Regions from separate parts of the Desulfobacter hydrogenophilus genome, predicted to be linked through region 1. Evidence: riboswitches for the same ligand, from Rfam matches in the RefSeq annotation. Region 1 holds a riboswitch; each other region holds the start of a gene.

Evidence for each region. A riboswitch is a leader RNA that binds a small molecule or an ion and turns the genes downstream of it on or off. The one in region 1 is predicted to bind thiamine pyrophosphate.
Region 2: another riboswitch for thiamine pyrophosphate. It lies ahead of thiS (sulfur carrier protein ThiS); the one in region 1 lies ahead of thiM (hydroxyethylthiazole kinase).
Region 3: another riboswitch for thiamine pyrophosphate. It lies ahead of thiC (phosphomethylpyrimidine synthase ThiC); the one in region 1 lies ahead of thiM (hydroxyethylthiazole kinase).
Region 4: another riboswitch for thiamine pyrophosphate. It lies ahead of EYB58_RS20205 (ABC transporter ATP-binding protein); the one in region 1 lies ahead of thiM (hydroxyethylthiazole kinase).

What each region holds. Positions count from the first base shown of each region.
Region 1 covers NZ_CP036313.1:423,983-432,001, forward strand. Annotated here, with positions in the region: gene EYB58_RS01900 (ABC transporter ATP-binding protein) at 1-369, shown strand, start outside; gene EYB58_RS01905 (MlaD family protein) at 388-1,452, shown strand; gene EYB58_RS01910 (ABC-type transport auxiliary lipoprotein family protein) at 1,459-2,121, shown strand; gene hisA (phosphoribosylformimino-5-aminoimidazole carboxamide ribotide isomerase) at 2,145-2,909, shown strand; gene trxC (thioredoxin TrxC) at 3,096-3,542, opposite strand; gene EYB58_RS01925 (Rossmann-like domain-containing protein) at 3,608-4,336, opposite strand; gene EYB58_RS01930 (thiamine phosphate synthase) at 4,534-5,229, opposite strand; gene EYB58_RS01935 (MTH1187 family thiamine-binding protein) at 5,219-5,536, opposite strand; gene thiM (hydroxyethylthiazole kinase) at 5,540-6,376, opposite strand; TPP riboswitch at 6,369-6,493, opposite strand; gene icmF (fused isobutyryl-CoA mutase/GTPase IcmF) at 6,840-8,019, shown strand, end outside.
Region 2 covers NZ_CP036313.1:283,306-291,324, reverse strand. Annotated here, with positions in the region: gene EYB58_RS01380 (class I SAM-dependent methyltransferase) at 1-1,026, opposite strand, end outside; gene thrS (threonine--tRNA ligase) at 1,038-2,951, opposite strand; gene EYB58_RS01370 (ribonuclease D) at 3,108-4,238, shown strand; gene dapF (diaminopimelate epimerase) at 4,425-5,276, shown strand; TPP riboswitch at 5,316-5,410, shown strand; gene thiS (sulfur carrier protein ThiS) at 5,502-5,699, shown strand; gene EYB58_RS01355 (thiazole synthase) at 5,702-6,484, shown strand; gene thiH (2-iminoacetate synthase ThiH) at 6,734-7,840, shown strand; gene thiF (sulfur carrier protein ThiS adenylyltransferase ThiF) at 7,840-8,019, shown strand, end outside.
Region 3 covers NZ_CP036313.1:2,587,498-2,595,516, reverse strand. Annotated here, with positions in the region: gene EYB58_RS11520 (uracil-DNA glycosylase) at 1-152, opposite strand, end outside; gene coaBC (bifunctional phosphopantothenoylcysteine decarboxylase/phosphopantothenate--cysteine ligase CoaBC) at 157-1,362, opposite strand; gene EYB58_RS11510 (hypothetical protein) at 1,362-1,877, opposite strand; gene thiC (phosphomethylpyrimidine synthase ThiC) at 2,098-3,384, opposite strand; TPP riboswitch at 3,465-3,576, opposite strand; gene EYB58_RS11500 (GspH/FimT family pseudopilin) at 4,037-4,645, shown strand; gene EYB58_RS11495 (PilW family protein) at 4,636-5,325, shown strand; gene EYB58_RS11490 (type IV pilus modification PilV family protein) at 5,339-5,788, shown strand; gene EYB58_RS11485 (pilus assembly PilX family protein) at 5,788-6,294, shown strand; gene EYB58_RS11480 (PilC/PilY family type IV pilus protein) at 6,328-8,019, shown strand, end outside.
Region 4 covers NZ_CP036313.1:4,542,259-4,550,277, forward strand. Annotated here, with positions in the region: gene fdhD (formate dehydrogenase accessory sulfurtransferase FdhD) at 1-780, shown strand, start outside; gene mobA (molybdenum cofactor guanylyltransferase) at 854-1,528, shown strand; gene EYB58_RS20190 (arsenate reductase ArsC) at 1,892-2,317, opposite strand; gene EYB58_RS20195 (hypothetical protein) at 3,052-3,618, shown strand; gene EYB58_RS20200 (MvdC/MvdD family ATP grasp protein) at 3,887-4,891, shown strand; TPP riboswitch at 5,457-5,571, shown strand; gene EYB58_RS20205 (ABC transporter ATP-binding protein) at 5,771-6,526, shown strand; gene EYB58_RS20210 (ABC transporter permease) at 6,523-7,269, shown strand; gene EYB58_RS20215 (ABC transporter substrate-binding protein) at 7,293-8,019, shown strand, end outside.

The DNA of each region.
Region 1 (8,019 bases):
CTGGTTGATATGGGGCATGCCCTCTATCTTCTGCCCGACGAGTTGAGCGGCGGCATGAAAAAAAGGGCCGCCATTGCCAGGGCCATGGCCCTTGATCCGGCCATCCTTTTTCTGGACGAGCCCTCTGCCGGGCTGGACCCCCTAACCTCCGCCGAACTGGACCGCCTTATTTTGGAACTGGCAAAATCCCTTAAAATCACATTTGTCATTGTCACCCATGAACTTGAAAGCATTCTGAGCATTTCCGACCGGGTAATCATGCTGGGCAAAGAAAAAAAAGGCATCATTGCCCAGGGCGATCCCAAAAAGCTCAAAGCGGATCCGTCAAACCCATATGTATATAATTTTTTTAACCGGAACCCATCATAATCCTTTGGAACCCGAGCTATGACACAGAAAACCAATTATTTCAAACTCGGCCTTTTTGTCATCCTGGCCTTTGCACTGACTGCAGCCATGCTTATTGCCTTTGGTGCAGGTAAGTTTTTCAAAACAGAAACCCTTGCCGAGACCTATTTTAACGAATCCGTCCAGGGCCTGAACATCGGATCGGAAGTTAAATACAAAGGGGTAAAGATCGGTGCTGTAAAATCCATTACCACCCCCACAAAAGTTTATGACATTGCCTCAAATTATGTATTGGTCACCTTTTCCCTGTCCGAAGACTGTTACGTGGGTCAAACCGGGAAAAAGCCCAAAGAACGTATGAAAAAAGCGGTCGACGACGGGCTTTCCGTCTTTTTATCCTTTAACGGCCTGACCGGGTCAGCATATCTGGAGACCGATTACAAAAAAAACGGGCCGGATGACCTGCAAATCTCCTGGACCCCGGAAAATCTTTATGTGCCGTCCCAGTCCAGCAACATCAAACAGGTATCAGACGCAATCAGCCAGGCCATGGAAACCTTAGGCTCCATGGATTTTAAAGAGATGAAAGAGGATTTTTCGGCCCTTCTCAAAAGCCTGAATATCACAAAGGTATCGACCTTGGCAGAAAGCCTGCTCAAAGAACTTCGCCAGACCAACAAGGACCTGGCCAAAATCCTGACATCCGGTCAGGTCAAACAGATTCTGACGGATGCAGGCGCATCGCTCACAGACCTAAAGCAGATTGTTCATGCCGCAAAAGTTCCCATTAAACAAACCCTGGCAGATATTAATACGGCATCAGGCAGTTTCAAACGCATGACCACCGGGCTGGAACAAAATTATGAAGGGAAATTAACCGAAATGGCCGATAGAATGGATACGGTTCTGGCTGGCCTTGAAAAAACATCCCGGCTACTGGAAAACATGATCTGGACCAATGCCGACGTCATTGAAAAAACCATAGGCAACCTGGAGAATACCACTGAAAACCTCAACCAGTTCACCCGGGAACTACGTGACTTCCCGGGCAGCCTTCTCATGGAAGCGCCGCCTAGGGCATCAACATCAAAAAAGGAGAAATAATCCGTTATGAACCACCTTCGTCCCTTAACGCGTTTGCCCTTTTTCATGATGATAACCTGCATCTTAACTGCAGCCGCCTTTTTAACCGGATGCGGAATTAAAAATGATTACACGAAAAAACAGATGTTCAGACTGTATGCCGACGGCAACGCCCCTTCCGGCCAAAGCAACCGCTCAGCCGGGGCTCCTTTGGTGATCAAACGCCTGGACATTTCGCCGGAATTCAGCGGCGCGGGATTTGTCTACCGGGTGGGTCAAAACCGGTTTACCCAGGATTATTATAACAACTATATAACATCACCGGCCCGCATGATCAGTGATGTGATGCTTGAAGCCCTGGTCGATACGCCTCAATTTGCCCCGGCACCCCAAAACCGGATTCCGGACGATATCTTTCAGTTATGGGGTAAAATTACAGCACTTTATAGTGACCAGCGCAATACATCTGCGGTATCGGCGGTGGTGACCATGGCGCTCAACCTTGACCGGTTGAACAAAGACGGGTTTACACCGATTCTGTCAAAAACCTATTCCAGGCAAATTCCCCTGGGCAAGAATACCAGTCCCCAAGCCTATATCCAGGCCCTTAATAGTGGACTATCCGAAATTGTCAAAGATATTGTGTCGGATTATCAAAACTTACCGACCCGACAAGCTGTTACGGAATAAATAATTTTTAGGATATATTTTATATGAAATTTCGCCCCTGCATTGATCTTCGAAACGGCCAAGTAGTCCAGATTGTGGGCGGCACCCTGTCTGACAAAACCCAGGACAGCCTTATCACCAATTTTGAAAGTGCCCGAACCCCGGCACAGTTTGCACAGATGTACCAGGCTGACCAGCTTTTCGGCGGCCATGTCATTGCCCTTGGCCCTGGAAATACCCAGTCCGCTCTTGAAGCCTTGCAAGCCTTCCCCGGCGGTCTTCAGATGGGTGGTGGTATTCATCCTGAAAATGCACACACCTTTCTGGATGCAGGCGCATCCCATGTCATCGTGACGTCTTATGTGTTTTCCAAAGGCCGCATGGACATGGACAAGCTCAATACCCTGGTGAATGCCGTGGGCAAAAAACGCCTGGTTCTGGATCTAAGCTGCCGTAAAAGGGACGGACAATTCTGGATTGTAACGGACCGCTGGCAAAATTTCACAGAAATGGCCGTAACCCCCGCCACCATCGGACATCTGTCCGCATTCTGTGACGAATTTCTCATTCACGGTGTGGATGTGGAAGGCAAAATGCAGGGTATCCAGGAAGAACTGGTGACACTACTGGGGGAGCACAGCCCCATCCCAGCCACCTATGCCGGCGGCGCAGGCCATTTTTCAGACCTGGACCGGGTAAAAGACCTTGGCCAGGGCCGTGTGGACCTGACCATCGGTTCAGCCCTGGACATATTTGGCGGCACCATCCCTTACCAAGAGGTCGTGGCGTGGCACAAGACTCAAAAATAGCCATCCAAACAGAGAAGATCTATATAGTACCTGAATGGGAATTCGTGTTTGGGCGAAAAGTTGCCCAGATGCAAGGCGCAAGCAAAGCTGAAACCGGAGCGTACTATAGTACGTGAAGCCCGATTTAATGATTTGGCAGCTTTGTGCAGCAACGCCGCAGGTGGTGGGTGACTTTTCGTTCAAACACTAAATAAATGATTTTATCCTGGCCTCTAAAGCCTCCTTGGGCAAAGCCCCTGTGACCTGATCCACCAGACTGCCGTTTTTCACGAAAAGCATGGTGGGAATGCTTTGAATGCGGTATTTTGAGCCGGTTCCAGGATTTTCATCCACATTGACCTTGGCAATTTTAAGCCGCCCCCGGTACGTTTTTGCCAGGCCATCCAGAATGGGGCCCACAGCCCGGCAGGGACCACACCAGGGGGCCCAGCAGTCCACCAGCACCGGCAGGGATGACTGCATGACCTCCTGATCAAAATTGGCATCCGTAACATTCACGGGGGTATCAAAAATTTCAAATCGCAACATTGTTCCGCACTTGCCGCACTTGGGGCTTTCCGAAATCTTGTTTTCAGGCACCCGGTTTTTTGCCCCACACTTCGTACACCGAATAATCAATTGGTTCTCACCCATGTTTTTTATCCCTCTTTCTTAATGGTGAAATAAAATACTCAATGCGACTATAAGGACCGATGTCCTCAGTGCCCGCAATGGCAATAGCTTGAAAGCCCCAAAATTTTAGCCGGGGCACTGATGGTCACCCCGAAAAAGATGGCAGGTTTACCGCTGCTCAAAAAATGGGTAATGGTGCCGTTCACAATGGTTGACCCGGTGGCAAATATCATGTCACACCAGTCAAGGGCTTCCTCGAAATTTTCCCCGGATTCTATACGCACCCCAAACTTTTCGGAGCCCACGTTGTCCGGGTCAAGGTCCAGGACCCGCACCGTATTCTGTTTGGCAAGATATTCCAGAAATCTGGGTTGAAGCCCGACCAGAAGAATCTTTTTCCCTGAAAACTGCGGTTGTTCAATCAGATTGTTGGCACACTCCACCGGTTCCTTGTCCTTGCAATGTATTGTTTTTTCACAAAGATCCAAGGCTCTGTAAACCGCATTGAGCCCTGCAATGAAAATTGCTCGGTCACTGGTTTTTGTGTGGTCCAATTCAAGCAGACCATCCACGGACAAAGAGATATCCGTGTACTCGTCCGTAAAGGACTGACCCACAGCCCCGTTAAACGTTGCCGCCATCATCACCTCTTTACCTTTGACAATGGGGTAGTCATCATGCTCCGGGGTGCCGATGGCCTCTTCTACGGACAAAGGTTTACACTTGATGTCAATTCTTTTGTTTGCCAGGTCGTGGCGGACAATTTCTGATTTTAAGGCGTCTTTTAGTTGAATGTAAATGTCGTTGATATTCATTTTATTTCCTTCTATTCGTTCAGGCCGAAGAGCAAACAGTTTCTATGTGTTGGGCGTGTCTTTTAGTTTTCCGGCCCGTCAAAAAAACCTAACGGCCTACTATACTGCCTTAAACTCATCTTGAAAACAAGCAAATGACCTGGCACTGACGGCATGTTTCCTAAAACAAGCAGATGGACTCTTTTGACCATACGCCTTTACCGCTTATGGCTGTTCCAGGTCTTAACCAGATTTGCTGCTTGAAGCCCTGGGTCATCTGCCTCAGATATCGCAGATACAACGAAAAAACCGGCAACGCCGGTCCGGGCAAGCGACGGTATGTCGGCAAGTTTGACGCCGCCGCCAACCACGACGGGAAGCGAACTGAGTTGGGCAAGTGTTGTAATATCCTCAATACTTCTTGTAATTCTTTTTCCGTCCACATCAAGCCCGCTGTCCGGTTTGGTCTGGGTTTCATGCAAAGGACCTGCGCCAAAATAATCAATAAGGCTGACATCGGCATTTTTTATATACTCAAACAATTCATGGGTCCTGGCGGATAAGCCGACAATGGCATCAGGGCCTAGATATTCCCGGCAAACGTCCACGGGTATATCCGATTGGCCCACATGGATGCCGTCAACGCTTATACCTTGTTTTTTGGCCGCCAGCACCACGTCAAGGCGGTCATTCACCAACAGGGTCACAACGTCGGATTTACCGGTTTGCGCGATGGCTTCGGACGCCTGGCCGGTTAATTCAATCAATTCCCTGGCAGACGCTGTTTTGGATCGGACCTGCACGCATGTAATGCCGGCCTCCACCGCATCCCGGATAATGAACGCCACAGGACGCCCTTTGGTATTCTCCGGGCCCACCACAAAATAGGCTGAAATATCCAGTTTACTTCTCATGCGTATTTGTCCCTTTCAAAATACCATTAACTTTATCCACTTTGGCTGTCATCATGTCCGTAAATCCAGGCCGGACATCGGCTTTCAAAACAACGCCCGTACGGATGCCTTTTTCGGCAAGCACAAAGGTTGCGTCCTTTACAACCTTCATCACATCATCCCATGGGCCTTCTATCTCTGTGAACATGGAATTGGTTCGATTTTTAAGACCGGATTCCCTTATGATTTTTATAACTTGTGCAACCTCTCCGCTAAGCTCGTCCCCTGTCCCGCAAGGTGATATGGCAACTGAAACCAATGTATTCATCTATTAAATCTCCTCAATGTCAAATGGGTTTTCTGCAATGTCCCTGGGTTTTGCTTTATACAATTCGTCCAAAAAATGAACCTGAAAACTTGCCGGTGCATCTGTTTTTTCAGCGGCGCGAGAACCGGCCAGATTATAAACAGCCGTGCCGGTCAATGCTGCGATAAACGCAGGGGCCGCAGTGGCATAAACAGCCATGACGCCGCCCAAAGAGCAGCCTGATCCGGTAATTTTTTCCATAAAGTGTGAGCCGCCATGACAGAGGGCTACAACAGAACCATTGGTAACCAAATCCTGCTTGCCCGACACGGCCACAGCCCCACCGGTCCATCGGGCCAGGGCCACGGCCCCATCCTTGGCTGCGCTGACCGTATCCTGGGAATCCACCCCCCGGACATTGGATGTTTTTGTGCCGCCATCCAGCCCCCATAACCCGGCCAGGGCAATAATTTCAGAGGCATTCCCACGGATGATACTGGGTTTACAGGATTTAAATGCCAGCAACAACCGGGTGCGAAGCTCACCGATGCCAATGGCCACAGGATCCAGGACCCATGGTTTTGCGCTGTTATGAAGCGTTTCTGCCATGCCGGGTAAGGTCTTTTCATAGACAGGCTCTATGGTGCCCATATTTATGTAAGCGGCACCACCGGCCTGGGACAAAAATTGGGCTTCATCGGGCATATAGACCATGGCTGCCGAACCGCCCACGGCAAGCTGGGCATTGGCGACAAAGTTGATGGTCACCGTGTTGGTGACGGATCCTGCCATGGGATTGGTTTGCTGTACGGTTTCAACGGCATGAATTATTTCGGCTTGAATATCTTTTTTAAGACTCATTTATAATTACTCCTTCCGCTGGTATTATCCAGATCAAGTTCAATGGTATAATCTCAGCCCTGCGGTCAAGGCCGCATTCAGTCCGTTACCCACAGACAGGCACCCATTTATATTTCTGCCTTTTTAACTTTTTTTTGCCTTTATTGTCATCTCTTTTTCCAGGGCAATTCCATGTAAACATATCCTGGAAATAAAAATAAGGGTTCTCTCCAATATAATTGATTCTTGGATGTTGAGCGCATGATATATATCCCTGCCGGGACCATATTTCAGGTTCTTGATAATCTTTTTATCCTTTGTTATACTTTTTTTGAAAATAAAAAAAGTTCCTTTCCTTGAAGGATGTATGTTGTTACGGCTCTATCAAGTTTTCATTATATTCTTCAAGCATACAGTTAAACATTCGTTTCCGAAAAAAAACGTTGGCAACTTCTTGATCTCAATTTTTTATGAAGGAGGAAAGATGAGTGACGCTGTAGAAATATACAAGCCCCAACATAAAGTACGTGTCATCACAGCAACGTCCCTTTTCGACGGCCATGACGTGTCTATAAACATGTTTCGAAGGCTGCTTCAAAGCACCGGTGCTGAGGTGATCCATTTGGGCCACAACCGTTCCGTAAAGGAAATTGTGGACGCAGCCATTGAAGAAGATGCCCAGGGCATAGCCGTTTCCAGTTATCAGGGAGGGCATATCGAATTTTTCAAATATATCGTAGATCTTTTGAAAGAGCAAAATGCCTCTGACATTAAGGTTTTCGGCGGCGGCGGAGGCGTTATTGTGCCCGATGAGATTCAGGCGCTTCATGATTACGGCGTAGCCAGGATATATTCTCCTGAAGACGGCACACGGATGGGACTGCAGGGAATTATCAACCATATGGTAAAGACGATTGATTTTTCCACGGTAGAGGATGATGCCGTTGATTTTAAATTGTTGTCTTGTGAAAACAAACGTCTGGTGGGCAAGGCGATTACCGCAATGGAACAAGCCAAGGCTTCCGGCAACGGCCATTTGGACCATTTCAGGGCCCAACTATTGAAAAAAACAGGAAACAGAACTGTGCCGGTCATGGGCATCACCGGAACCGGTGGGGCGGGGAAATCTTCGCTGATTGACGAACTGATTATTCGCATGATCAATGATGTAAAAGATATGAAGATCGCTGTTATCAGTTCGGACGTATCCAGAAGAAAAACCGGCGGTGCCCTTTTGGGGGATCGCATTCGAATGAACGCCATCGGAAATGATCGTGTCTACATGCGCTCCCTGGCGACGCGAAAAGCCCACTCGGAAATCCCGGAGGCACTGGGAGACGTCATTTCTGTGGTCAAGGCCGCCGGATTTGATTTTATCATCGCCGAAACCGCCGGCATAGGTCAGGGGGATTCCCAAATTACCGACCAGGTGGATTGCGCCATGTATGTTATGACGGCCGAATTCGGGGCGGCAAGCCAGTTGGAAAAAATAGATATGCTGGATTACGCGGATCTGATTGTGGTCAACAAATTCGAAAAAAGAGGAGGAGAGGACGCTGTCAGGGATGTTCGCAAGCAGGTGCAAAGAAACCGGAATGCATGGGACATGCAGTCGGAAGATATGCCGGTATTCGGCACCATTGCCTCCAAATTCAACGATGACG
Region 2 (8,019 bases), 140 kb from region 1:
TTCGGCACAAACCTTTGAAAAACCCGCTTGTCTGAGCAGATCTATGGCCTGCTGTTTCCCCCACATCATGCCAAGGCCCGAGCCGTTGTCATTAAGCCCGATGGGCATGCAGTGCATCAGGCTTACCGTATATAAAAACGGCCCCATGGGATGATCGGTATTGTCCTTGATATTGGTGGCGGCCTTGATATCGATCATGGAAAAAAGGCCGCCTTCACGCAGCATGTATTTCACCCCTTTTAGCGCATCCAGCGGATGGGACTGGTCGTGGATGGCATCAAAGGCGCATACGTAATCAAAGTATTGGTTAAACTTTGGCAGAGCAGAAATTTTAGCCGCATCCTGGTTGATGAACGCAATATTGGACAACCCAAAAGATTCGGATAAAGCCCGGGCCTGTTCAAGGGCTTTTTCATGGTTGTCCATGCCGATAAATTCAGATTTAGGATAGGCCTGGGCCATGAGACAGGCTGCCACGCCCTGGCCGCAACCCAGATCACAGACCCGGATGCCTTGCTGCAGCCTTTTTTCCAGTCGACCCTGGTCAACATAGGGAATAAATTCCTGGATCAACACCTTGCGGTGCTTGGCATCTGCCAGTTCCGACATGAATGCCTGAAAATCTGGATAAATGGAAAAGGGAACGCCCTGGCCGGTTTTGAATCCCTGTTTTACGGCATCCATGGCACAGGCGGTCAGCAGGGGAATTTCTTGGGTATAAACCCCCATATTGTTGTTTCCGGCCCTTCTGCACAGAAGATCCCCATGGGTTGGCGGCAGGAAAAAGGTGTCCTCATTGTCCGGCTTTTTTGTCATCTCAATAATGCCGCCGGTGACCATGATGCCCAGCCACTCCTTGAGATAACGCATGTCCAGACCCGTCGCGCCGGAAAGTTCTCCAAGGGTCAGGGCGGAACCTTTTTCATCCATGACATCAAATATTTCAAGGGCGTAGCCTATGCCTAAGCCCAGGTTCAGGGAGCCGTAATTTAGAATCTGTACCAGTTTATCGGAAAAATCAGCCATGATTTAATATATTAAAGACTAATTCCCTCCAGGACCCGGTCGCTGATGTGGGTGCAGACCTTGGTCAGGAACTCTTTGTGGGTGACCCCCATCTTGACCTTGCCGTCTAAAGTGCGCACGGACAATACCTTGTCGTCCTTTTCCTTGTCACCGATGGTGATGATTAAAGGAATATAGTTCAACTGGGCTTCCCTGATTTTCTTTTTAAGGGTTTCGTTTCTGTCATCTACGTCGCAACGGATATCATGAACCGCCAGCAGATGCTGGATTTCTTCTGCATAGGGGGCCAGTTCCTGGTTGATGGGCAGGATCACGGCCTGGACCGGGGCCAGCCACAGGGGAAATTTGCCGGCAAAATGCTCCACAAGGATACCAAAGAACCGTTCCATGGAACCGTAGATCACCCGGTGGATCATGATGGGGCGGTGCTTTTCATTGTCCGCGCCCTTGTAAGTCAGGTCAAAGCGTTCCGGCAGCGCCATGTCCAGCTGGATCGTGCCGCATTGCCAGGTTCTGCCTAAAGCGTCCTTGATGTGGATGTCTATCTTGGGACCGTAAAATGCGCCATCCCCTTCATTGATCATAAATTCTCGGCCATAGGCTTCTATGGCATTGCGAAGTCCGTTGGTGGCAGTTTCCCACTGCTCATCCGTGCCGATTGATTTTTCAGGCCTTGTGGACAGCTCCAGGTGAAAGGATAAACCAAAACGCGCATAAACCCGTTCAGCCAGTTTCAGAACGCCTAATACTTCTTCCTGGATCTGGTCCGGGGTCATAAAAATATGGGCATCATCCTGGTGAAAGGCCCGGACCCGGAACAGGCCTGACAACGCGCCTGAAAATTCATGGCGGTGTACCATCCCGATCTCTCCGGCCCGGTGGGGCAGGTCTTTGTAAGAGTGGGATTTTGTTTTGTAAAGGATCATGCCGCCGGGACAGTTCATGGGCTTGATGGCGTATTCTTCGTCATCAATGGTGGAGGTATACATGTTTTCCCGGTAGTTCTCCCAGTGGCCGCTTTGTTCCCAAAGTTTTCTGGTCATCAGCACAGGGGTTTTGGTCTCCACATACCCGTCTTTTTTATGCTCCATGCGCCAGTAATCCAAAAGCGCATTCCACATGTCAATGCCCTTGGCGTGAAAAAAAGGCATGCCCGGTGCTTCGTCATGGAAAGAGAACAGATCCAGGCGGGTGCCAAGTTTTCTGTGGTCCCGTTTTTTGGCTTCCTCGATCATGTTCAGATAGGCGTTGAGTTTCTTTTTGTCAAAAAAGGAGATGCCGTACAAGCGCTGGAGCTGTTCCCGGGACTGGTCCGCCCGCCAGTAGGCACCGGACGTTCTTAATAGTTTAACACCCTTGATCATACCGGTGTTGGGGATATGGGGGCCGCGGCATAGATCAACGAATTTGCCGTTCTGGTACAAAGAGATTTCTTCGCCTTCGGGCAGTTCATTGATCAGCTCCACCTTAAAGGGGTTGTCGGCGAAAATAGCCAGGGCCTGTTCCCGTGTGACCACCCGGCGTTCAAAGCCTGCCTTGGCCTTGATGATCCTTTTCATCTCAGCTTCTATTTTTTCAAGGTCTGCTTCGCTCACCGGTTCCATATCAATATCATAATAAAATCCATCTTCCACCACAGGGCCGATGGTCAGCTTGGCGTCCGGATAGAGGTTGAGTACGGCTTCAGCCATGACATGAGCCGAAGAGTGGCGCAGGATATCCAGCCCCTTGTCGTCTTTGGCTGTGATAAAGCTCACCGCACTGTCCTTTTCAATGACAGCGCCTAAATCAATGGCTTTGCCTTCTATTTCCATGGCCACGCAGTTGCGGGTAAATCCTTCGGAAATGCTTTTTGCCACATCCATGCCTGTGGGAGGTGTGTCAAATTCTTTTACTGCATTATCCGGGAACGTTATTTGAATCATTTTTTTTACTTCCTGTTATATATCATGCCTGACCTTGCCCTATTTTCCAAGGCAGCGTATGATCAAGTGTTTTTGATTAAACATTGTAATAAAAGCCGTTAAATTTAAAAAAAGAATCTTAAAAGAAGTGTTTTAAACAATCAAGGGAAAACTAAGGTGGTTTATCAGTTTGTAACAACGGACAAAGACTTGGCACAAGTATGCCTGAAACTTGAACCCTGTGAGATAATCGGCGTGGATCTGGAGGCCGATTCCATGCACTGTTTTTCAGAAAAGATATGCCTGATCCAGATTGCAGGCCCAGACCAGGCCTGGCTGGTGGATCCTTTTCTGATCAATGATTTCTCACCCTTTTCTCAAATCCTTGCAAATCCAGAAATTATCAAGGTGTTCCATGGGTCAGACTTTGATGTCAGAAGCCTTGACCGGGAGTTGTCCGTTGAAATTGAAAACCTATTTGACACCGAGATCGCCTGCCGTTTTTTAAATATTAAGGCCCGGGGTCTGGGCGCACTTTTGAAATCTTATTTTAATATAGATGTGGATAAAAAGTACCAGAAGGTGGATTGGTCCAAACGGCCTTTGAAAGATGATATGATTGCCTACAGTGTGGGGGATGTGGCGACGCTTGTGGAACTGCATGACCTTTTAAAGGATCGCCTTGAAAAGATCGGGCGTTTGGCCTGGGCCGAAGAGGAGTTTGATTTGCAGGCCAGGGTGAAATACGAAAATAACCATTTAAGGCCCTTGTTTAAAAAGTTCAAGGGGGCCGGTAAGCTTGACAACCGAAGCCTTGCTGTGCTTGAGCATCTGCTGGAAGTCCGGATTTCCCAGGCGGAGAAAAAGGATTTGCCACCCTTTAAAATTATGTCCAACCAGTCCATCATGACCATGGTTCAGCGCAGGCCGACCAGTGTTGAGGCTGTTTTGAAACATCGAGCGCTAAGCCCTAAGCAGGCTGGTATGTACGGGCAATTGTGCGTCAACGCCATTCAAACAGCCCTTGCCTTACCCCACCGGGAATTGCCCTCTTATCCTAGAACCCGGATGCCCCGAAAAAACTCCCAGGTCCTTGGCCGCATTGATGCATTAAAAAAAATGCGTGAGACTGCTTCCCAAACCCTGGCCATGGAGCCTGGATTTTTGATCAATAACAATATGATCGCTGCGGTGGCAGCGGACAAGCCGTCAAGCCCGGACGATCTGTTGCAGATTCCGGGTATACGAAACTGGCAGGTCGAGGCGCTTGGTGGGAAGATTATGGATACACTTTCCCGAGTGCAGTAATTAAGGCTCGCAATCAAAATAAAACCATCCATATGACTTTCCTTTTAAGCCGTCTTCTGCGTTGCGTCACTGAACACATATTTCGAATATGCTCCCAGTAACGCGCCTTGAATACGACTTAAAATCCTAAGTCATATTTGGACGATTTTAATCTGATCCCAAGCCTAACAAGAGAGAGGATAGACAATGCATATAGATTTTTGGAAAATGCATGGTCTCGGCAATGATTTCATTATGCTGGATGACCGGGACAAAACCATTGCCGGGCACATTGATTATTCGGATCTGGCCGTGCACCTGTGTCATCGGAGGTTTGGCATCGGTGCCGATGGCATTATTCTGGCCCGGCATTCTGATACCCATGATATACGGTTTGTTATTATCAATTCAGACGGGTCTCAACCGGAGATGTGCGGCAACGGCATGCGCTGTTTTGCCAAATATCTGTACGAGAACAATATTCTTGTCAAAGATGAAATAAAGGTTCAAACCCTGGCCGGAACTGTGGTGCCCCGCATTGAAAAAAAGCAAGATGCACAGGTGGTCTCCGTATGCGTGGATATGGGGGTGCCACGGCTTATTCCTGAACAGATCCCTTTTGTCTATGATGGAAAGATGGCCCTTGGGGTGCCCATTGAAACAGGGCAGGGCACAATGTCCGTTTCCTGTGTCTCCATGGGGAACCCCCATGCGGTGATCTTTGTGAATGATTTGTCACTGGTGGACATTGAAGTTGTTGGTCCCATGGTGGAAAATCACCCCCGTTTTCCTGAAAAAACCAATGTGGAGTTCATTGAAGTCATCTCTGACAGCCAAATAAAAATGCGGGTGTGGGAACGCGGGGCCGGGGTAACCCTTGCCTGCGGTACCGGGGCCTGTGCTGCCGTTACGGCCGCTCATCTGACGGGATGGGTAGGGCGACAGGTGCGTGTCCATCTGGACGGTGGAGATCTGGATATTTTATGGGATGAATCCTCTGGTCATATTTTTAAGACCGGGCCTGCCCAGACCGTTTTTAAGGGAACTGTTGAAATTTAACTCCGGGTTGACAAACCTTTTTATTCTCTATATAGCATAATTCATCGTTTGGGGTGGCGCACAGCGTCTGAGATTATACCCATTGAACCTGATCCGGATAATACTGGCGAAGGGAAGAGCGGACAAGACAGCAATAAACCTGGAAAAATCCGGATTTAGGTATTTTTATAGCCGTTTGCCCTTCCTTTGAGGGGTAAACGGCTTTTTTTTTAAGGATTTTTGCCTATGAATATTTTTGTCAACGGAAAACAGGAATGCATAGAGTCCTGTACTTTGGCACAGTTGATTGCCTGGAAAAAACTCGATGCAGGGGCGCTGGTTATCGAACTTAACCAGCAAATCATCAAACAGGAATTTTGGCCGACAACTGAACTCCAGGACAAAGATCGCCTGGAGATGCTCAGTTTTGTCGGAGGAGGCTGATTATGAACGACGATTTACTTTTATTAGGTGGGAAAGAATTCAGTAACCGGTTACTGACCGGTACCGGGAAATTTGGCAACCATGGACAAATTCCCAAGATGCTTGCGGCCAGTGGTTCACAGATGATCACGGTCGCCCTGCGCCGTGTCGACGTCTCGGAGCAGTCTGAAAATATTCTCGAATACATCCCCAAAAATGTGACCCTGCTGCCCAATACATCCGGCGCCCGCAACGCAGAACAGGCCGTTCGCGTTGCCCGTATTGCCCGGGAAGCCGGTTGTGGTGATTTTATTAAAATCGAAGTTATCACCGATATGAAATACCTGATGCCGGATAACTGGGAGACCTTGAAAGCGACGGAAATTCTGGCCAAAGAAGGGTTTCAGGTGCTGCCCTATGTTTTGCCCGATCTGCCCCTGGCCAAACGTCTGGAAAACGCAGGAGCCGCAGCGGTGATGCCCCTGGGCTCGCCCATCGGAACCAACCGGGGACTGGAGACCAAACCGCTGATTGCCATGTTAATTGAGAATGCCTGTGTGCCCATCGTTGTGGATGCGGGAATCGGTAAACCTTCCCAGGCTGCGGCGGCAATGGAAATGGGTGCAGATGCGGTGCTGGTGAATACCGCCATTGCCACGGCCCGGGATCCCGAAGCCATGGGACGCGCCTTTGATCTGGCGGTCAAAGCCGGGCGGGCGGCCTACCTGGCGGAAATGGCCGAGGCGTCCACCTTTGCCCGCGCCTCTTCTCCGCTCACCGGATTTCTTGACGAAGAACAGCCATGAGTTGACCTGGTCTATCAACACCTATGTTCAACTCAATGTCATAAGTTTAAGTATGTGTCGTTTGTTTTACCATGAAGGACATGAAGCGCATGAAGAATATATACCGGAAAATTAATCTTCATGTCCTCCATGCGCTTCATGGTTCTAATTGGAATCATCTTAATTTTATGACATAGAGGCTCAACCCACAACAAAACATGAAAGAAATTTAATAGCTTATTGCGACTTTCATAAAATGAGGATCGAATTATGTCATTCTACAAGGTAGTTGAGCAGTACCGTGATTTTAATGTTCCTAAATTTTTTGACCAGGTGAATGATGAGGACATCATCCTCAGTATGGCCAAGGAAAAACCCGATCCTATGGATCTTTTGACTCTGCTGAGCCCTCGGGCTGCCGGACATCTTGAGGCCATGGCCCGAAAAGCCCACCAGTTGACCGTGCAGTATTTTGGCCGCACGATCCAAATGTTTATTCCGCTGTACATCTCCAACTATTGTAACAACGGTTGTGCTTACTGTGGATTTAATCACAAAAATTCCATCCTTCGCCGAAAGCTCAGCCTGGAAGAGATTGAGATTGAGGCCAAGGCCATTGCCAAAACCGGGATGCAGCATGTGCTCTTTCTCACCGGTGAAGCCCAGCACATGACCCCCATGTCGTACCTGGTGGATGCGTCGCGACTGCTCAAGAAACATTTTGCATCCGTGGCGATTGAGGTCTACCCGCTTGAGATTGAGGAGTACCGGCAACTCTATGAGGCAGGTGTCGATTCCATGACCATGTTCCAGGAAACCTATGACGAAGGCGTTTATAAACGGGTTCATCTGGCCGGCAAAAAAATGGATTATCACTGGCGGCTCAACGGGCCTGAACGGGCTGCCAAGGGCGGCATGAGGGTCGTTAATCTTGGGGCTCTGCTTGGTCTTTCCGAGCCGCGGCGGGAAATGTTTTTTACCGGGTTGCATGCCAGCTACCTTGAAAACAAGTATATCAATACCGAGGTTGCCATCTCCCTGCCCCGATTTAACGAGGCGGAAGGCGATTTTCAACCCGACTACCTGGTGAATGACAAAACCTTTGTTCAGTTCATGACCGCGCTGCGTATTTTTCTGCCGCGTTTGGGACTGACCGTCTCCACCCGTGAAAACGCCACCTTTCGCGATCGTATTCTCCCCTTGGGTGCTACGCGTTACTCTGCGGGATCAAGTACCGGTGTTGGTGGCTACACCGAGATACCGGACGGTCAGACGCCGCAATTCGAGATTACCGATGCCCGCAGTGTGGCCCAGGTAGCCGATGCGATTCTCGCCCAGGGTTACCAGCCGATTTACAAAGACTGGGATTGCATCTGATGAAAATCGGTATTGCCGGGGTTGGCGGTATTGGCTCCAACGTGGCCCTTAACCTGGTGCGAAGTGGCGTGATGCAACTTAAACTGGTCGATTTTGATCGGGTAGAGTCCGGTAACCTCAACCGTCAGTTTTATTTTGTCGACCAGATCGGCCTGTTCAAGGTTGATGCACTTAATATC
Region 3 (8,019 bases), 2.2 Mb from region 1:
TCAAGGAGATGAAAAGCATCCCGGCCCAAAGTCATGGACTGGTTACCCAAACTTTTTTGAAATTTCAGAAACCGGCTTAACGCATTGAGGGCCTGGACAACCCCATGACCGCAGTCTGAATGTTGGGCAGCTTTTCCGTTAGAAATATCCATGGGTTCAAGAAATCGCCTGGACAACAGCATCCAGAATGGCGTGGGCCACCTTCTCCTTAGTCATCAAAGGCAGATCCGTTACGTGGCCGTCCCGGGTAAACAGCTTGACTTTGTTGGTATCCGCTTTGAAACCGGAACCGCTTTTGCCCACAATGTTGGCCGCAATCATGTCCAGGTGTTTTTTTTCCATTTTGCCCACCGCATAGGTTTCAAGATCACGGGTTTCCGCAGCAAAGCCGACCAGGTACTGATCTTTTCGTTTTTTGAGCCCAATGGCTTTTAAAATATCCTTGTTCTGGATCAACTCAAGAGTCATATGATCCTGATCCTGGTCACCAGTTTTTTTAATTTTATGGGCATTGACCGAAACAGGTTTAAAATCCCCCACAGCCGCGACTTTAATAATGATATCGGCCTGATCCAGGTGATCAAACATAGCATCATACATCTGATCGCAGGACCCTACAGGTACACACGCCACACCGACAGGCGGATCAAGGCTGACTGGCCCGGACACAAGGATAACCTTGGCACCTCTTTTTTCCGCAGCCCCGGCAATGGCATACCCCATTTTACCCGAGGAGTGGTTGCTTATAAACCGCACCGGGTCAAGGGGCTCCACCGTGGGCCCTGCAGAAACCAAAACGGTTTTTCCTTTAAGATCATTCTTATAGAAAAAGGTACAGGCCCGGTCAAAAATAAACCAGGGTTCAGGCAGGCGCCCGGCACCTGTGGTTTTACAGGCAAGTGCCCCTGAATCCGGGTCCAGAATGTGAATGCCTGTTTCTTCCAGCAGATCCAGATTTTTCTGCACCCGCATATTCTGGTACATGTCCGTATTCATGGACGGGCAGATCAAGACAGGGCAGGTCATGGCCAGCATCGTCGTGGTCAACGCATCGTCGGCAATACCGTGGGCCAACTTGCCGATGCAGTTGGCCGTGGCAGGTGCGATAACGGCAAGATCCGACGTTGACGCCACTTCAATGTGGGAAACCCCGGAGCCGGGTCCTTCCCACAAATCCACCAGCACCGGGTTTTCCGAGAGCACCTCAAAGGTGGCAGGCCCCACAAACCGGGTGGCTGCCCGGGTCATGCCTACAACCACATCGGCCCCGGCCTTTTTGAAAAGCCGAAGCAATTCAACGCATTTATACGCAGCTATTCCGCCGGTCACACCTAAAAAAATGTGTTTGCCATTCAATGTCATCAATAGGTCCCGTCATTTAAGGTCCCACTGTTTATCGGAGTTTCGGAGACGTCGCGCAAAGTCGGGGCTATTCCGATTTCAACATAAGTATAGATCTGTTCTTCACGGATTGTAATCACAGCGCATCGGGTGGCCTTTTGATATACCATGATGGTGGTTTCCGGAGCTTTAATCCTGGAAATGACCTCCCAGTTGTCCTTTTCCATATTTATGGAAAAAAAGTTATATAGAGAATTGGACTCCACCCGCCCCCTAAGGGTAAGGATTCCGGATCTAAATCCGGGTGTTGAGACCACGACCGTGCGGTTTTTTATAATTGTCAATTCCTCGGGCACCAGCACATCCTCAAAATCATGGTAAATTGCAAGGGGTTTAGTCTCAACTTCCGACTGGGTGGATTGACCCTGTTCCGGGGCAGACGCCCCCTGAAAAACCCCGCACCCTGAAACAAAAATAAAGGCGGTAAAGATCAAACAAATTAAAAAGGTTGATGGTAGACAATGACGAATGTGCATTAATTTTCTCCCAATTATCCGTTACCTCAAATGTTATTTCTTCTAAAACTAATCCCCTTAAATGTCAATTCAATGTCATTAAGGGCCATAAAAATTTTAAAATCCACAAATACGGTTGGAAAGACAAACCATATAGTGGATTTTATTGTTTCAATAATCCTAACTTCAGTACTGACGCATGAATATAAAACGATTGATGCAACTTGTCAGGATGAAGCCGCTATCCAAGCAGAGCCCCCACACGTTTAACAGCGCAAAAATCACCGCACATGGTACAGACTTCTTTTTCCCCAGGCTGGGACGACTTGCGGTATTCCCTGGCCTTTTCCGGGTCCAGGGCGCAATCGAACTGCCCCTCCCAGTCCAGGGCCCCCCGGGCTTTGCTCATTTTATGGTCTATAATCTCAGCATCTTTAAGCCCTTTGGCCAAATCTCCGGCATGGGCGGCGATCCGGGATGCAATAATACCTTGTTTAACATCGTCTGCGGTTGGCAGTCGCAGATGTTCAGCAGGGGTGACATAACATAAAAAGTCGGCACCATGCATGGCGGCCAGGGCACCGCCAATGGCTGACGTGATATGGTCGTAGCCGGGGGCAATGTCGGTAACCAAGGGGCCAAGCACATAAAACGGGGCGTTGTGGCAAAGCTTTTTCTGAAGTTTCATGTTCATTTCTATCTCATGCAGCGGCACGTGACCAGGTCCCTCAATCATAACCTGTACGTTTTTTTCCCAGGCCTGCTTGGTCAGTTCTCCCAAGGTGATCAGCTCCTCGATCTGGGGGGCATCTGTTGAATCTTTTATCGCACCCGGCCTGAGTCCATCCCCCAGGCTGATGCAGACATCATGGGCCTGACAAATGTCCAGGAGCCGGTCAAAGTGTTCATAAAAGGGATTTTCATTGCCGGTTTTTTCCATCCATTCAAACAGAATAGCCCCACCCCGGCTGACAATTCCGCAAAGCCTGGGATTCGCCTTAATGCTTCGGGCGCATTTTTGATTGAGCCCGGCATGGATAGTAATGAAATCAATCCCGTTGGCGGCATGAATCTCAACGGTTTCAAACCAATCTTCCAGGGTTATCTCTTCTGTGGGCTTTCCAGTACGGGTTAAGGTGTCATAAATAGGCACCGTACCGATCATCACGGGAATTTGTTCCACCAGACGCTTTCGAAATTTTTCAGTCTCGCCGGATACACTCAGGTCCATGACGGCATCTGCCTGGTACTCTATCGCCAACTTCGCTTTATTTAATTCTGAATCAAAACAGCAGACATCTTTGGATACGCCTAAATTAACGTTAATTTTAGTTTTAAGCCCTTTTCCCACGCCTGCTGCTTTCAGGTTTAAATGATTTTTATTGGCAGGGATAGCAATCCTGCCCTCGGCAAGGCCCTCCATCAGCTCCTGTTTTGAGATGGGTTCATTGGCGAGCACCTGTTCCATCTGCGGGGTGAGAATACCTTTTCTGGCTGCATCCATCTGAGTCGTATATGACTGTGACATGTGTACATCTCCTGTTTATATTTATTTTTGGGCAGGGAAACTGAAACGGAAAAGGCGGGAAAATGACAAACAAGCTCTATGCCAAAGCTTCAATCACTTTCCCTACGCCGGTACGAACCGGATCAGGTTCCAAGGGTTGAAGTCTTGAGCCAACTTCTCTCAGCTTTTACGAAAGCACCCCCGTGATCAACTAAAATATCAAATACTTGATTCGGAAGGTTCTGTCAATGTCTTGATCCTGAGACCAGATTTTCGACACGGTTAAAACAATGATTGAAAACCAATGACACCTGTAGTATTAATTTTATTTAATGGTTTTGGTGAAATTTAACCATGACGTCAAGCAATTTCTATGCATTTTGCCTGGCTAACATCCGAAAAAATTAAATATTTCTTAAGAAAAAGCCGAACTTTAGATACAGATATATAGGTTGAACCATACCCGAGACACGCGTATTAATGTATGGTAAAGAATAAGGCGATTTATTCAAGATCCCGTTAACGACGAGGCTGATTGGAATGATTTTTGCTTTACCATTCAGCGTATTTATAAAATCCGGCCCCAAATGACGATTTTTCCCGATTATAGCCTGATGATTGACACCCTGCCGGGATAATATAGATATAAACAACAAATAAAAGATAAGATAACATGATTAAAAGATCTTTAAAGAGAATGATTCCCGGACAACAACAGCATAATGGCGGATTTACACTGATTGAAATGATGATTGTCATTGCGATTATTGGAGTTTCCGCGTCAATGGCTGTTCCGAACCTGATGCTCTGGTTTGACAACTTAAGCGTCAAATCTGCGGCAAGGGACCTGTATTCGGCTATGCAGGAGGCCCGCATGATTGCGGTTAAGCAGAATGCCAGTGCGGCCATTGTTTTTGATACGACCAACAGCTGTTACTACATTTGCAGTGATAAAGGTGCTGATGACGACTGGGACTCTGCCGGGGATATGACCGGAACAGGCGATAACGTCATTGAACGAAGCGTGTCGCTGCTGTCACCGACGTATAAAAACAGAGTTCAATTTGGCAATGGAAATGCAACCACGCCTGTAGGCTCGACCTTTGGTGATTTCATTACCTATCCATCACCAAATAATGTTCTCGTTGTTAACTCAAGTGGCATAGGAAATGCCGGATATGTCTACCTTACCAACCCGAACAACGGCACGACCTATGCCGTAGGTACACTGTCCAGTGGATTAGTCAAACTACTAAAATGGGGTGGACCAGAATGGCCGTAAACAACCAGAAGGGATTTACCCTGATCGAATTAATGATGACCCTGGTCATCGGTGCAATGATTACAGGGGCGGCCTATGCCACCTATTTATCCCAGCAAAAAGCTTACTATACCCAAGACCAGGTGGCTGAAATGCAACAAAATCTACGGGCCGCGTTTTCAATAATCGCCATTGACCTTCGCATGGCCGGTTATGATCCCACGGCCAGCGGAAATTTTTCCGTCACCCCCACAAATGCAGGAAGAATCCAGTTTGAAACAGATACTGACGGGGATGGCGTTTTGGATTCGGATGAAACCTTTGTTATTGGCCTGGAACCCTCCGTCGATGCGGACGGGAACGGTATTCCCGAAGCAGACAGTGACGGGGACGGAGTACCAGACCCTGTGAATATTGTCATTAAGGCTGGCGGGGGCGGGTATCAGGACATTGCCGAACAGATCCAGGCCGTAGAATTCCTTTACATAGACAGCAATGAAGCAGTGACGGCCACTCCTTCTGACGTTAGAAGCGTACAGATCACTATTCTTGCCGCATCCCCAAAAAAAGACACAAGTTTTACCAATACAACCCAATATAAACCCCCGTCCCCCTCCGGGCAGACGTGGGGGCCGTACAACGACAATTACAGGCGCCGGCTCCGAACACTTAGAATTCGCTGCCGCAATTTAGGATTATAGGAGTGGATGTGCCATGAAAACAATCATAAAAAACCAGAACGGATTCACCCTGATTGAGGCTATGATTGCCATGATGGTCCTGGCTGTGGGCATTTTAGCCATCAATACCATGCATATCAGTTCCACCCGTGGCAATGCATCCGCCAACAAACTGACCATTGCAGGGTCTACCGGAGAAAACATATATGAAACCCTGACCAACCAAAGCTATTCTGATGCAGTGTTTGACGTCGGTGCTCATACGATCAGTGAACTGACCGGATTCGTTCTACCCGGATCCATATCCGCAGCCACCTGGAACGTCACCCAATGGTCCAATACAGACACTGTGGACAATGACGGGGACGGCACCACAGACGAGGATGATGAAAGCGACATTAAATTCGTAACGCTGACAATGACCTACACAGATGCTACCGCAAAAACCCTGACCGTCAACTTCTTAAAAAGTGAGGTTTACTGATGCAACGTGTGTTAATCCATGATCAGTTAAAGGATGAGCAGGGGTTTGCCCTGGTCATTACCCTGCTTGTCCTTGCCCTTTTAACGATGATGGGTACAGCAGCCATCAACACCACCAGTTTTGAACTTAAAATTACAGGTAATGAACGTATGGCAAGGCAGCGGTTTATCATCGCCGACTCCGGGTGGAAACAGGCCGGTCCCTTTTTGAATGCACTGAACGCCCCCCCGGATGCAGTCAACAAAACGCTGATCGACTATGATACGGTCAGAAATTTCGGCGACGGCTCAGACGGTAATACAAACGACGATTTTTCCACGAACCCGCCCCCAGACGGGGTGATCAACAACATGAACTACTGGTATCAGATTGTTTATGATTCTGATGCACCGGCCCAGGGTTTTTCATCAGGATACAGAAGCTTTCAATATCAAGTCACATGCAACGCCAACGGGCAGGCCCAGGTGATTACACAGGTCCAAAAAGTATTCCAAGTCGGATACTAACCATTGTATCTGCAAAACATAAGGGGATAACCTATGAAAAAAAAGTATATCATCCGCCGTCTATTATCTTTTATTTTTCTATCAGCTGTTTTGGCCGGGGTCTGCCCCCAAACGGTAACGGCATCGTCCATTATTGATCCTGAAGGGACTTATATTGAAGCAGAAAATTACTCCGGTTCCCAGGATCTGGCCAGCAATCCAAATACGAACACCCGTTTCCAGAAAAAAACCAACATACGCAACTCCAAAGGCGGCAAGGTTCTTAAAGCTGGTAATTCCGGCTATGCTGCCAACACTCCCGGCAACGAAGTAAAAGAATACAGGGTATATTTTCCAGAAGCTGACACATACTACATGTGGATGCGCGGTATTGGTTACAACGGCAATGCAGACTCTATTTTTTTTACGGTGGATGATGACACATGGAAGGCCTGGAACTATGGTGGACATTACGATTCCTTTGTTTGGACGAAATCCATGCAAGTGGGCAGCAATAACACCATCACCGTTGACACAGCAGGATATCACACATTAAAAATCGCCATGCGGGAGTCCAATTCCATTATAGACGGCTTTTTCATCACCAACAATTATTATTCCAGTCTGAATGACAGCACGGTCGCAAACAAAACCGAAATAGATCCGTCAACCGACGATTCCGGTGCTTTATGGACCTTAGACACCACCACCATTGAGGCCTCCTGCTACCAGGCCTATAATGCAGCAGATATAACGTTTACCATCACGAATTCCGGGGTGTCCGATGCCACCAGCACAGGCACTGCAACCAGCGATTCCACCTGGCTTTCAGTATCCGATCCCGTCCCGGCCCTGGAGGTCGGTGAATCCCATACCGTGACCGTTACTTTCGATACCACAAGCCTTTCAGCAGGTAATCATACCGGGGTGATAACATTTACAAGTTCCGGTGGCTCGGTGTTAAATGCGCCGCTGACCGTGACGATCTCATTGACGGTTCAACATGTCCCAACCACCTCTTCATGTGGCTCAATCCCTTTATTTGCAGAAAACATCGTTTCTCCTGCCATCATGGTTCAGTTGGACACATCCGGCAGTATGTCCAGCTCAATGAGTGTTGGAAACGGTCAAAACAAATCCCGTATTGCCATTGCAGAAGATGTGCTGGCCCAGCTGTTCGAAGACCAGACCATTGAATGGGGGTTTGCCACCTGGGCCGGAGGAAATGGATCGTCTAGCGACGACGGCACCTCATCCAACTATTACACCAACTACCGGATCGGTTGCCACACCCATGATGACGACCACCAAACCGCGTTACAGGATAAAGCCGATGACGGCAATGCAAACGGTTGGACCCCGTTGGTTCCCTGTATGCGTGCAGGCCTGGAATATTTTCAGGCAACCAGAAAAGACAATTATTACAAAGAATATTTTACACAAGTTTCCTGCCAACCCCGGATACTTGTTATCATAACGGACGGCATAGGCAACACCGGCACAAACAATACTAAAATAGACGATGTGATGGAAGATCTGATTGATGAAGGGATTACTGTCGTTACCGTGGGCTTTGGGCTGAGCAACGCCACCCAGCTGGATCGAATTGTTCAAAAAATGCAGACGGCCGGAGAGGAGAGTGAAGACGACTACCTGTATCATCTGCACGAAGAGGAAGACGGCACAGCTGTTCCGTTCATGGCCCAGAACGAGGCAGAATTCATCGCAGCCATGACCGATATTGTA
Region 4 (8,019 bases), 990 kb from region 1:
AACGAGTCAACCCAATTCGATGTTCGTCGATACAGTCAGGGGCGATTTCACAAGGAAACCTGTCATGTGTCAGTGGACATTACCCTGATTGTTGAGGTTAATGGATTTGAAATAGCTTCACTGCTGTGCACACCCTCCCACATAGAGGCTTTGGCCCGGGGATTTCTATTTTCCACCGGGGTGATCCAGCGTGCTGAAGATATTGAATCGCTTGATTTGGAGAAACATGAGCAGATAGTCCGGGTCAGGGTAAAAACCGTTTCAGGTTCTGAAGGCCAAGGAAAGCCAGTATACCCCTCCGGCGTCGGCAAAGATGTCACCCATGAAGTCCGTGAAAATCATCCGGGCCTTTTGCCCATCGCCCCCCATTCAGGCGTTGATCCTGAGGGTTTGATCAAAAATATGGAGTGGCTGCTGCAGTGCTCTGTGCTCCACCGGCAGACCGGCGGGGTTCACACTGCAGCCGTGAGCATTGCCAATGCCATGCCCGGATTCCACATTGACGACATCAGCCGTCACAACGCTGTGGACAAGGTCATAGGCACCCTGCTCATGGACAACACCCCGCCTGAGAATATGGTATTGTTAGTGTCCGGCCGAATTTCCATTGAGGTTCTCCAGAAGGCGGCAACATTTGGAATTCCTGTCCTGGCTTCACGGGGTGCTCCCACCCGCGAAACAATCCTCATGGCCCAAAAAGCAGGTATCACGGTAGTCGGTTATGCCCGGCCCGATCGGTTTACACTGTTTTCACACTCCCAGCGGATTCAAAATATGTGAGCCGGGATGTTTGATAACCAGATACTTGGGGTTTCGTTCAGACACTATTTAAAAAGAGAGAGAAAATACAGCATTGGAAAAATTTGACTGCACGGGCGTAATCCTGGCCGGCGGTTGCAATAGCAGACTTCCCGGCATAAAAAAAACATTTCACAAGATAGGATCAAAGACCATCATCGAACGAATTATCAGCGTGTTTTCAAAGCTTTTCCCCCAGGTGATTCTGGTGGTCAATGATCCCAGGGATTTTCTGGGTCTGGATGCGTTGGTTGTTACGGATATTGACCCGTCCCAGTGTGCCCTTGCAGGGCTTCACGCAGGTCTTTTTTACGCCGATTTTGATTGGAGTTATGTCACGGCCTGCGACACTCCCTTTGTCAGTGAGAAAATTATCCGGTATCTTTTGGCGCAGCGGGACTATGGCAAACAAATTATCATCCCCAAAACCAGGGGAGGCCTTGAAATGCTGTCCGCGCTCTATCATAAGTCCTGCCTTCCCCGGGTTGAAACAAACCTGGAAAAACAGGTATTTAAGATCAAAAAAATTTTAAGGCCGAAAAAAAGTATACAAATCCCGCCCCGGGTGCTGGAATACCTGGACCAGGACATGCGGTTTGCACTTAATGTTAATACGTTACAAGATCTTGAAACTGCCAGAAACTGGGTTCTAACCCAGGGTGAGCGCAAAGAAGGCAAAGACGGTGATCAAGTTCAAGAAAAAAGTCAAAACAGCACCCCCGGGGAATAAACCGGTGGAAACGGGCAATATTAATAATTAAGCACCTATTTTTGCTATCAAAATTAACTGTTTAAGAGAAAGTATCAGGGGCATGTTTCTTAAACATACCATTTCATACCTGAAAATTTATGTTTAAGCATCACAACGAGCCATTGTTTCAAGTATTTCCCTTAAATATCAAGATATTAGTATGGCCCAACCCCACACACCTCACATCCACCCACTTGAAGTGGGTAATCAGTAATGGAAGAGTTGACTCTTTGCTGAGAAATCTTTCATTCACTGAGAAGAAAATATAGAATAGAAAGTGTGGTTACCGGTTTAAGCCAGGACATCCCGCAGAATAAGGCTACCTGCTCAATGTGGGTTATCCTATAATTTTTTTGGCAATTCTTTAATAAAAGTTCTTATCTCGTCCCTGACCCGTCTATAAATAGCAAGTTTATCCTCTTCATTTTCTAAATTACGGGCTAATTCAGGTGGATTATCAAACGATTGACAAATGATATTTACCTCGGGCGGAAAACGGGGGCACTGCTGAGCGGCTGTATCGCAAACCGTTATGACCCAGTCAATATCCTCTTGGAGGAAGTCTTTAACCGTATGCGTTTCATGACCAGAAATGTCAATATTCTCCTCTTTCATAACTTTAACTGCAAGGGGATCAAGTGACCCTGTAATAATACCTGCCGAAAAAGCATTGAGTTCGTCAGGATGGAGATTATGAGCCCACCCCTCAGCCATCTGACTACGACAAGTATTCATTTCACAAACAAAAAGTATATTTTTTTTTGGCATAGTAACTTTATCCCCTATTTTTTTATATGAAAGTCTGTGTAACCTACACAGATCTTTCAACTTTCGTTGTGGGCTAAACCTTGGTGAAGAATCAGGTCAGCCCTTGGCTGTTATAAAAAACATTTATACAATAACGATAGGGGATTAACATCGCAGATAATTATTAGAAAAATATGAGATAACTCAATTTAATTGGAGATTAAATTGATTTTGGTTGAGATTACAAGCCCCTTTTCTTCATATAGCAGATTCCGGTGATAAATTTATAAATCAGACCGATTACATTTGATGATATTTTCTAATCAAAAAGTGCCTCATTTTGAGGAAAAGTCGACTCCACAATCTGTCTATTATATGTCGCCGAGAACATTGTGAATAAAGGCGTTGACTACTTCTGCCATTTCTCACCTTTCTAAAATCATTGGCAGTCCGCTTTTATACCGTGCTTAGTTAACTATGTTATGTGGCAAATTAAAGAAAAAAGACCTTGCAAATCTTTTCAAACAATGATAGTGAGATTTATCCATATTTTGTTTCAAATAGTTATACTGATCTGTTTATTCTTACTTTTCATTTTCAGATGTTATCCCGTTAATATAGTTGAATACAAAAGATAAACGGAAACCACAAAGCAACTTGTTATGTACTATAAGTTTGTATGGTTTGTATTGTATTTTTTGGAAGGGTATTCGCCCGACCTTTTTATAAATCGACGATAATGAAAGGAGAACTAAATGGAGACCAGTACTTCAATCTTCGTTTACGGTGTACCTATCGAAAAAGCACATGATAAGTCACTTGGGCCGATTCTGGAAATGAGCGATGACTATCCTTTTTGTGGGATAATCTATTGCGGTTATAAAGCAGGTGATAGTGAAATTCGATTGGCAACCGACCGTTTGTTGTATTTCAAAAAATCGGACGTAATAAGTGAAGGGACTGTTGAAGGATACACGAGTGAGGGCAAGAAAGTACGAAGCTATGAACTCAGTATAAATGCAGAGGTTTATGAGAAGCAGTTCAAGCAAATTAGCTTGGGTCAAGAAGTTTCTAAATCTTTTATATTCGCTTCGGCCGTTGCTTCGCCTCCTGGTGGAGGCATTGATCTTTCACAAATTGATAAAATGTCCCGTGATGAGTTGCAAAAGTTAGTTGACGAACTCATTCAGACAAAAGCTATTGGGCATATCCCCACCTGGGAATCTATAGCTGGAAGATGCGATACATGGAGACAATCTTATAGAGAAACTCGGTATGACCCATGGTCTAGAAGTGATGCTGCCGGGGCTGATTGCGATTAGAGAAACTAAGTTGTAAAAATTTCACTGAAGAGTGATGCTATAGTGATGTTTAATTATGTCACTATAGCTTATCAATTTTTCATTAAATATTTTATTTTAAATTATAGTACTCCAACTTTGGTTTTTTCAGGTATGCATTTTGCTTGGTTTAATAATAGCTTCGTATGCAGAATTTTGTTCTGAAGCATACCAAAGTTGAAGTACAATATTCAGGCAAAATGCTGCATAACAATATATGTACCAAGAAAGACCTAAGTTGGATGACTATATGACGATATTAATAATTAGTGATATTTCCGACCTCCAAGTCTATTGGGTAACCCATTTTTTAAATAAATGGGGTATAAATCATCAAATATTTAGCCCAGCAGAATATCCACTTAAAATAACTCAGAGTACACACCTTTCCTCTATTAGTCCTGATTGTGATCAATGGGTATTAGAAAATGGTAACATTATTGACCCAAGTAAAATAAAGTCTGTTTGGTACCGAAAACCAGCCCTGCCTCAGCTTCCAAACGATTTGAAAGATTATGAAAGGGAGTATGCCCTTAATGAATGTCGACAATCACTTTATGGTTTGTATAATAGTCTTGATCATGCTTTCTGGATAAGTTCAATTCATAATTTACGAATATCAAGTAATAAGCCTCTCCAATTAAGGATGGCAATATCCCTCGGTTTTTTGATTCCAGAGACTTTAATTACAAACGAACCTAAACAAGCAATAGAATTTGCAGAACGTTTTAATGGAAATATTATATATAAGACACTTTCTGATGGTATTCTTTATACACGTGAAGGGCCTTGGGAAGAGCCACGAGTACATGGTGAAATCTATGCCACCTTTTTAAGTGGGATAGATCCTAAGGTATTTGGTGCGGTGAGAAATACGCCTTGTTTGTTTCAGGAGTATATAAAAAAGGATTACGAATTAAGAGTAACAGTAGTCCATGATAAAGTCTTCGCTGTTGAAATTCATTCGCAAGATTGCTCAAGGGCTAAGATAGATTGGCGCAAAGCAAATATTCAGGACGTCCCCCATAAACTACATAAACTTCCACGCAATATAAGAGAAAAATGTCTGGCATTAGTTAAAGGGCTTGGTCTAGAGTTCGGTGCTATTGATTTAATACGTCGCCATGATGGTGAATATGTATTTTTGGAAATTAACCCAAATGGTCAATACGGATGGCTTGAAGATACGATTGGGACTCAAATTAGTGAATATATTGCTAAGGTATTGGCGGGAAAAACTGAAAAATATGTATAATCGGGACAAAACTACCATAATTAAGGAGCCCTCCCACACCACCCGGCGGCATATGAATCAGGTATCAAGGCGGTTCGGCTGGCATTAATAGAATCGATTGCAGGTTATCCAACCGATTTTATTGGGTTTTTGCAGATCCAACGGCTACTATGCTGACTACAAAAAGCCGTGTTCCTGATTTTTCCGTTAGAGTGTGGACTATGTCTATCATTGGACACCCGAGCCGATTTAGAATTTAGCATTCAATAACATAAGCATTGTGGAGGGTATTTAAAAATTTTCACTGAGGACTATGTCATCAACAAAATACCATCAATGCCGAATTTAAAAACCCAGCCTATTATTAGTCGATAAATACTTAGGCTCATGATTTTAGACCCACCACAATAGATAGGGGGTAAAACCTTACTGTTTAAAAAAAAGATTCTATTTTAGAATCCGTATGATCCATTTGAAATTGACATTAAACTACAGACAAAATACAGGAGATTGCCCTGTTTTTGTTAGTTTCATGGTTTGACACGGTATAAACCCAGTGCTACTGTAATTTTTAACTGCATAGTCAATGGAAGGCTGGGGGAGCCAAAGGCATTCGGCTGAGAAAAAACAGATAACCCCTGTTTTGACCCTTGGAACCTGATCCGGATCATACCGGCGAAGGAAAGCTTTTTTTCCTTCCCCCCATCCCCCTGCGGCGTTGCCTAACAGGTGTTTGAACGTAAAGTCACCCATCTGCGGCGTTGCAAAAAAATCTGTAATTCTCACAACCATGAGGTTGTTCCGGTTACAAATTTTTCTGCACCTTGCAGCTGGGAAACTTTCCGCCCAAACACGGGTGTCTGTTTAGACACTTATTGAAAACAAAACTATACATAGCCTATGCTTGAGGTCCTGGGTCTGGCCAAGTCATTTGGTTTGCAGACCATTTTTGAAAATTTTGACCTGAACCTTCCCCATGGGCGGTTTACAGTACTGGTTGGCCCGTCCGGGTGCGGGAAGTCCACCCTTTTTGACTGCTTGACCGGTATAGTCTGTCCTGACCAGGGCCGGATTGTGTGGCAGGGCAACGCCATTGCCCATCTTGGCAGCCTTGCCGCCTATATGCAGCAAAAAGACATGCTGCTGCCTTGGCTGACGCTGGAAGAAAACAGTCTTTTGCCGGTGCAGGCAAGGCCCCGCACGCTAAGAGATATGAAACAGGCAAAACAAACACTTGCCCGGATCTTCGAAAGAATTGGGCTTACAGGATTTGGGGCTCATTATCCCTACCAGGTATCAGGCGGTATGCGCCAGCGATGCGCCCTGGCCCGCACCCTGATGTTTGACCGGGATCTGGTCTTGTTGGACGAACCCCTGTCCGCCCTGGACGCCATTACCCGCCGGGAACTGCAAAATCTGCTGCTCATGCTGCAAAAGGAATTCGGCAAGACCGTTCTCATGATCACCCATGACATTGAAGAGGCCCTGGTCCTGGCAGATGAAATCATACTTGTAGGCCCTACCCCCATGACCATCCTCGAACGATTCCAGCCCAAGGCATCCAAACCAAGGGAGTTCACCCAGCCCGAATTCATGGAGACCAAGGCCCGGATTCTCTCCCGGTTGTTGACCGAAAAGGAGAAAATCCAGGGATGAAATGGTCAGATACGCTTTTTCCGGCCGCCCTCACCCTGGGCATACTGGTTTTATGGGAGGTCCTTGTACAAATCATGCACACCCCGGCTTTTATTCTGCCCCCACCATCGGCCATCGGCCTTTGTGCGGTGATAAAAGCGCCCCTGATCTGGCCCCACGCCTTGGCCACGGCCCTGGAAATCGTACTGGGCATTACGTTGGCCTTGGGAACATCCATTCCTTTGGCCATATTCATGTTTGCCCGGCCCGGCATTGAAAAAGGCCTTTCCCCGTTTCTGGTGGCATCCCAGGCCGTGCCGGTCTTTGCCCTGGCCCCGCTGCTTGTGATCTGGCTGGGATACGGCATATGGTCCAAGGTTTTCATGGCCTGGGTGATCATTTTTTTCCCCATTACCGTAAGCCTGTTATCCGGCCTTAAAAGCTGCGACCCTGATTTCCGCAAACTGTTTACCCTTATGGGGGCAGGATTCTGGATGAAGCTGCGCCTGCTGTACTGGCCCTGGGCGTTACCTCAGTTTTTCGCAGGGCTTAAGGTGGGCGTTACCGTGGCTACCATCGGCGCGGTCATCGGCGAATGGGTGGGGGCCCAGAAAGGGCTTGGCTATCTGATGATCCAGTCCAATGCCCGACTGAATACGGATCTGGTATTTGCCTGCATTCTCTGGCTTTCGGGCATGGGGATTGGGCTGTGGGCATTGGTCAGTTTTGCTGAAAAACGAATGGTAACATGGAAAAATAATTAATTCATAAAAAGAGAGGATAAACAATGAAACGACATGTTGTTCTGACACTAATGACCTTTTTCATGCTTTGCAGCACCGCCTCGGCGCAAAAACTTGTGCTCATGCTGGACTGGTTTCCAAACGTGGACCATTTACCTGTTTATGTTGCCCAAAAATCCGGTTATTTTGCAGCCCAGGGCCTGGAAGTTGAAATTATCGTCCCGTCAGAGACCTCGGATGCGCTGAAACTTGCCGCAGCAGGCAAGGTGGATCTGGCCGTGTCCTACCAGCCCCAGACCATTATGGCGGCAGATGCAGGGCTCAAGGTTAAAGCCGTGGCTCCCCTTGTGGTCAAACCCTTGACAACACTGATGTTTTTGGATGAGTCCATAAAAAACCCTGCGGATCTGTCCGGCAAAAAAATCGGTTACACCGTGCCCGGACTAATGGACATGCTGCTCAAAGGCTTTGCCGACATCAACGGGATTACGGACTACACCCCGGTGAATGTGGGATTCACCATCCTGCCCGCTCTGGCATCAAAACAGGTCGCCGCCGTTATGGGACCCTTTAAAACCTACGAAACCGTAACCATGCAGCAGCAAGGAGTTACCGCCCGTTTTTTTGAACTGGAAAAATACGGCATTCCGGAGTACGAAGAGCTGATTTTCGCGGCAGGTGACGCCACCCTGGAAACGAAAAAAGCTGCGGTTCACGGATTTGTCATAGCTGTTCACAAGGCCCTGGCCGACATTAAAAAGGATCCAGACA